2 linked regions of the Pleomorphomonas sp. PLEO genome follow. The protein of the gene in region 1 interacts with the protein of each later gene in a pairwise test. Links are inferred from orthologs where the notes say so. Each region holds a gene or a part of one and is shown on either strand. Other genes may lie near its edges.

The links.
Region 2: the proteins of AB6N07_RS22310 (region 1) and rlmB interact in binary tests that used the Escherichia coli proteins (3 or more experiments, as listed by UniProt). The link is inferred for Pleomorphomonas sp. PLEO from one-to-one orthologs.

The regions. Positions count from the first base shown.
Region 1 is NZ_CP166625.1:4,822,104-4,825,418, forward strand. What follows is about bases 318-3,315. They hold AB6N07_RS22310 (NAD(P)H-hydrate dehydratase), read right to left. Parts: upstream 2,574-3,315; coding sequence 1,062-2,573; downstream 318-1,061. Other genes in these bases: AB6N07_RS22300 (recombinase family protein), read left to right, coding at 318-691; AB6N07_RS22315 (P-II family nitrogen regulator), read left to right, coding at 2,956-3,294. Outside these bases: more of AB6N07_RS22300, read left to right, coding at 1-317. UniProt on the Escherichia coli protein: Bifunctional enzyme that catalyzes the epimerization of the S- and R-forms of NAD(P)HX and the dehydration of the S-form of NAD(P)HX at the expense of ADP, which is converted to AMP.
Region 2 is NZ_CP166625.1:4,165,928-4,169,112, forward strand. Bases 39-2,906 are described here. They hold rlmB (23S rRNA (guanosine(2251)-2'-O)-methyltransferase RlmB), read right to left. Parts: upstream 1,960-2,906; coding sequence 1,117-1,959; downstream 39-1,116. Other genes in these bases: AB6N07_RS19340 (C1 family peptidase), read left to right, coding at 39-744; AB6N07_RS19360 (restriction endonuclease), read left to right, coding at 2,481-2,906. Outside these bases: more of AB6N07_RS19340, read left to right, coding at 1-38; more of AB6N07_RS19360, read left to right, coding at 2,907-3,185. UniProt on the Escherichia coli protein: Specifically methylates the ribose of guanosine 2251 in 23S rRNA.

The sequences.
Region 1 (3,315 bases):
CTGCGGTGGCGGTTATTCGGCGATCTCGACGACCCTGATCGGCTGCGCCACAGCTCGCAACAAGGGTACTTGTGGCAACCGTGTGAACATCCGGCGCGACGAGTTGGAGTCGCGGGTGCTGAACGCGCTGCGCAACCGAATGCTCGATCCGAAGATCTTTGCCGAGTTCTGCGACGCCTATACCCAGGAGATGAACCGGCTACGCATGGCGAGCAGCGCCAACATCGATGCTGCCCAATCCGAAATCGAGCGGATAGGCCGTGAGGAAGAGCGCCTCATGGATCTCTATCTCAAGGATGCAATCTCGATCGACGCCGTGAAGGAGCGCGGTGACAAGCTCCGGGCGCGCAAGGCGGAGCTCGCCTCTTTTCTGGCGACGGCCGACGAACCTCCGCCGCTCCTGCATCCGGCCATGGCGAAGCAGTATCGGCTGCGCGTGCAGCAACTCCATGATGCCCTTCAGGACGATTGCGAGGAGAAGCGGATGGAGGCTGCCGACATCATCCGATCGCTGGTCGAGGACATCATCCTGACGCCGGTGGACGGCAAGGTCGAGATCGACGTTCGCGGCGATCTTGCTGGAATCCTTACGCTTTCCGCACAAACGAAAAACCCCGCCGGAGGGCGGGGTCAATCGCAAGTAAAGATGGTTGCGGGGGCAGGATTTGAACCTGCGGCCTTCAGGTTATGAGCCTGACGAGCTACCGGGCTGCTCCACCCCGCGTCACGCGCCGTGTTTGCGGCGACGGGCGGTATATAGCGAGTTGCCGGAGAAAGGGAAACCCCTTGCCGGCTTTTTTTTGGAGTTTTGTGCCAAGCCCCCCAAAGTCCTTCCAAGAAGGCAGAGAAAACCGCCATTTCTTGAGACCCGAAGACAGAATAAAAATCCGAAGGCTCCGACAAAGCGACCCCAAAATTGACGATGGGATCAGGCTATATCTGTCCGCGCCCTGACACCTCTCATTGAGCGAGACTTGGCTTGCTGCCTCGTCTGTCCGGCAGAATACCTGGACTTTCCGGGGCAACGGCGGTTTTCCTCGAGAAAGCCATGCCGGCGATCCTCAATCTCCGGGAATCTCTGGGCGCCCTTTGGCAAGCACCTCACGCACCGCCGCCACGATTTCGTCGGCAATCGATCCTCGACCGGCGATTCGTCCCGCCTCGCCATGCATCCATGCCGCAAGCGCGGTCGCCTCGAAGGCCGGGCGCCCCCCAGCCAGCAAACCGCCGATGATCCCCGCCAGAACGTCGCCCGAACCAGCCGTAGCGAGAGTCGCCGTCGCGTTCTCATTGATCACCGCGCGGCCATCCGGATGGGCGATCACCGTGTCCGCACCCTTGAGAAGCACGACAGCGCCAGACTGCGCAGCCGCCGCTCGAGCGCGGTCTAGCTTGGAACCGCCGATATCAGGAAAGAGGCGGGCAAACTCGCCCTCGTGCGGTGTGAGAACAACGCCGACCTTGCGAGCTTTCATCAGAGCAAAAGCCTCGTCCGGACGGCGCGAGGCCTGAGTGATGGCATCGGCATCGAGTACCAACGCCACATTCCCCTCAAGCGCGGCGCGGATCGCCAGCCACACTTCATCGCCAAGACCGAGACCAGGCCCCAGCACCGCCGAACGCAGACGCGGTTCGGCAAGGAGCGTCGCAAGGACCGTCATGTCGGCGGCTAGCTTGACGACGAAAGCCGCTCGCCAGGCGGCGACCGTGGCAATGGCGTCCGGAGGCGTTGCCACGGTGACGATGCCGGCCCCTGCCCGGAGCGCCGCTTCGGCCGCCAGGCGGGCAGCACCGCAGGAGGTGAGAGGTCCCGATGCCACCAATGCCGCGCCGCGGCTGTACTTGTGACTGTCGACAGCGGAGTCCGGCCAGCATCCGGTCCATACTGCCGGCCCATTGGCGGCCGTCATCGGGCCAATTTCCGCCAGCACCTCGGAACCGATCCCGATCTGAGCGAGCCGTACCCGACCACAATGCGTCCGTCCGGGCAGGAGCAGATGCCCGGGCTTGCGGCGGAAGAAGGTGACGGTTTCATCGGCAACGACCGCCGTTCCCCTTATCTCGCCGGTACGGCCGTCGATGCCGCTCGGCAGATCGACGGCGTAAACGCGAGCCCCCTCGACACGGGCGGCATTGACGGCGGCGATCAGCTCGGCATCGCGGCCGGAAACGTCGCGGCTGAGGCCGGCGCCATAGAGCGCGTCGACAATCACCGCCGCGTCATCGAACAGGTCTGGCGTCGCCGGAAGCGTTTCGCCGCGCCAAGCTCGTTCGGCACCAGCGGCATCGCCCTTCAAATCACGAGCGGTCATCCCCTCCGGCAAGGCGAGAGCGACACGCACGATGAAGCCGCGCTGTTTGAGGACTCGGGCGATGACGAAGCCGTCGCCGCCGTTGTTGCCCATTCCGCATAGCACGACGGCGCGGGTACCCTGGCTGAAGCGCGCGCAGATGACGTCGGTGACGGCGTAGCCCGCGCTCTCCATCAGCCGTTCACCGGGAACACCGCCGGCAATGGTCAGAGCGTCAGCTCGGCCCATCTCGGCCGGGGTGAGCAGTAGTTCGCCATGCATCCGGTTCGCTCCCTCGACTTTTTGAGCCCATCGCTCCGTCTATCGACAGCCGCTTTCCGTCTACACCCTTGGGCGGAATGCGACAAATGCGGTGTGGAACTGCGGTTGGAGGAGCCCCGACAACCGACCTCGAACCATTGAAGATTCACCTAACCGCCCAGCACTCTGCTCAATTGGACTCCAGTTGCATAATATTTAGGCCGCTCCGTTGGGCATTCCTCGATATGTTTGTCGCTCACCGCTCGGTGGTCGCCTCATTTTTCGCCAGGAACCGGCAGGGGACGGAACTGGCACGTCGAATGCTTGAGAGGGTGCGTCTCGGTCGGCGCAGGGTGGAAAAATCGCCTCGCGCGGCGCCAGGAGCAACGGAGACAAGGGGTCGATGAAAAAAATCGAGGCTATCATTAAGCCCTTCAAGCTGGACGAGGTGAAGGAAGCTCTACAAGAAGTGGGGCTCCAGGGTATCACCGTCACCGAAGCCAAGGGCTTCGGCCGTCAGAAGGGCCATACCGAGCTCTATCGGGGTGCCGAATACGTTGTCGACTTCCTGCCGAAGGTGAAGATCGAGGTCGTCATGACCGATGACATGGTCGCCAAGGCCGTCGATGCGATCCGCAACGCTGCCCAGACCGGCCGCATCGGCGACGGCAAGATCTTCGTGTCGCCGGTGGAGGATGCCATACGTATCCGTACCGGCGAGTCCGGCAACGACGCAATTTGACGCGGTGCCCGGATTCCGGGC
Region 2 (3,185 bases), 660 kb from region 1 along the record:
CTTCAGTCCCCATCCTTTGGTGAGACAGCAAAGCGACCGAAGCTAATTGATCTTTCCCCCAAATTTCCCAAGCCGTATGACCAAATGCGACTTGGAAGCTGTACAGCTAATGCTATAGCGGCAGCTGTTCAGTACGCGCGAAAAATTCATGACAAGCCTGTTGATTTCACGCCGTCGCGTCTTTTTATATATTATGAGGCCAGAAAGATAATCGGAAATGTCTACGTCGACAGCGGCTCGCGAATAAGAGACGGAATCAAATCCGTCGCATCAATTGGTGTGCCGCCAGAAGACATGTGGCCTTATGATGGGATTTCAGGAGATCGGACGACACATGTTTTCCCAACGGGAGCTCGTTCTACCATTGAACCGCCCAAGGCAGTTCTAGATGCTGCTCAAAAGTATAAAGCGATTTCCTATGCGCCCCTGAAGCAAGATGCGGTTACCTTAGAGAGTTGCTTAGCATCTGGGTATCCATTCATCTTTGGATTTTCTGTTTTTAGTAATTTTCGCTATGATACAAAGCTCCTAAAGACACCAACTTCAGATGACACAACGACAAACTCCGGCCATGCAGTTTTGGCAGTAGGATATAACCAAGAAAAACGTACTTTTAAAATTCGAAATTCTTGGGGCATCAACTCAAATAAAAACGGATATTTTGATATGGATTACGATTACGTACTAAGCTCAGGTTTTTCTAGTGATTTTTGGGTTCTGTACCAAACGCTAGGATTTTATTGACGTTAACTATGTATAATATACAAGTAAATAAAACTCAATAGCACTCATCAATGATATAACGACATTGATAAAATTGGAAACTAGCCTAGGTTTTGTCATTTTATCTTGAAAGTGACGCACCTTCTTTTTCAACAGTCGGTCCCCAACCTTTGGTCTACAGATTGAAGGCGCTGACGGGAAGAAATTTGTCCCCAACCCCGCGTTTGGGCAATGCCTGTCTGGCACATCAGCCGAGAAAATGGTGCCGGCGGAGAGGATTGAACTCCCGACCTTCGGTTTACAAAACCGCTGCACTACCGCTGTGCTACGCCGGCGCGGATTTCCGAATAGCCGATGGCACGGTCAGGTGCAACCCTGACCGCGAGCCAATTTTCAGGCGCCGGCAATTGCCTTGCGCACCATGTAGAGCGACAGCACCGCCGCGTTGGAGACGTTGAGGCTCTTGATTTCGCCGGGCATGTCGATGCGGGTGACCACGTCGCAGAGTTCGCGCGTCCGCTGACGCAGCCCCTTGCCCTCGGCGCCGAGCACCAGACAGACCGGCGCGGCAAAGCGAGCTTCGTCCAGCGCCTCAGGGGCCTCCGAATCAAGCCCTACCACCGTGAAGCCGGCCGCCTTCATTTCTTCCAGCGTATCGCCGAGATTGCGGACGGTGGTTACCGGCACCACGTCGAGCGCGCCGGACGCCGATTTTGCCAGCACGCCGGATTCGGCGGCGCTGTGGCGCGTCGTCGTCAGCACCGCATCGACCGAGAAAGCCGTTGCCGACCGCAGGATGGCGCCGACGTTGTGCGGATCGGTCACCTGGTCGAGCGCCAGCACAAGACGGGCGCCAGAAAGGTCTAGCGTGGTCAGCGGCTTGAGCGGCTGGACCTCCAGCGCGCACCCTTGGTGAACGGCCTCGGAGCCAAGCAACCGGTCGAGAGAGTACGGCGACGCCTCCTCGGCGGCGATCGGCAGCTTGCCCTCGGGGAAGCGCTCGGCAAGGCGGGCCTGGGCGTTGCGCGTGGCGAGCAGGCGCAGGGCGACCCGGCGAGGGTTCTTCAGCGCAAATTCCACCGTGTGGAGGCCGTAGAGCCACAGCGCCTCGCCCGCCTCGCGCTCGCGCTTGGGGCGGGGGCGAAAATCGCGCGGACCGAATTTGCCGGCGGGCCGGCCTTGCGGCGGGCCGGAACGTCTGGGAGGGCGCTTGGAAGAAGGAGTATCGTCTGACATGCGGCGCTTATAACCGTGGCGCATCCTCGGCGCCAGTGGTGGGGCTTTTTCTTCCGCATCGATCGCCAGCGGGACCGGCAGCCCAGGCTTGCGCACCGCACGGCCGTTGGGCGCATTGAAGCCTCCTCAGCGCGCTTGGAGCGGTTGCCTTGCCCATCCGGGACGCGTCAGGCTTCAAGCCAACTGCGTTGTCGACAAAACAATCGGGCCATGGGGTTGACAGCGCCCGGCATGGTCGCCATAAGAGCGCCCGTTCAGCCAGCGCCTTCGGGTGTCGGCGGAGCGGGCTGGGAGAATGTCCCGAGTGGCAAAGGGGGCGGACTGTAAATCCGCTGGCTAAGCCTTCGTAGGTTCGAGTCCTACTTCTCCCACCATCTCCACCCTATCCTTGATTGCATGAAGCATGCTGTGATTTGTTACAGCTAGCCCTTCTTGCCGACCTATCTAGTTGATAGAAATAGCGTTGACCCTGCAATCATCCAGGGAGTCGGACCGTTGTCAGCGAACAAGGTGGATAGCGCATGAGCAAGTCATGGATGGTTCGTGCTGAGCGCAACGGCAGGCTATTTGACGTCTTTAAGCAAAGATCATTGGTCGCCATCGGATGGCCTGCGCTCGGGGACATTTCCGAAGCAAAGACCCGCAAGACGATCAGTGATGCTTTTTCGCGAGCCTACCCCGGAAGCAAAGCCCAAAGCCAAGCGATGGCCGCGGGGCAGCTCCATCGCTTTGTCAATGAGATGACCATCGGCGACATGGTTGTGACTTATGACCCCTCTCGCCGGGCCTATCTCGTCGGAGAGATTTCCAGCGCGTATCGACACGATCAATCGGCTGATCCAGAGGATACTCACGTTCGGTCGGTAAGATGGGACGGTGAGGTCAGCCGCGACCTTCTGTCCGTCGAAAGCAGAAATAGCCTCGGATCAATCTCAACTCTGTTTCGCCTTTCAACTGAGGTCTCTGGAGAACTCAAGAAAGCTCTGTCAGGTAATGCAACGCCTTCTGTGGACGGAGCAACCCCGGTAAGCGAGGCGGCGGAAGAAGATGTTTTCGAAAACATGGCGAGCCGAGCGCATGAATTCATCAAGGATAAGGTCAACGCTCTGAACTGGGATGACATGCAGGAGCTCGTGGCTGGCCTTCTTCGCTCACTCGGCTACAAGACAAGGGTTTCGGATAATGGCCCCGATCGCGGCAAGGATATCGTTGCCTCGCCGGACGGA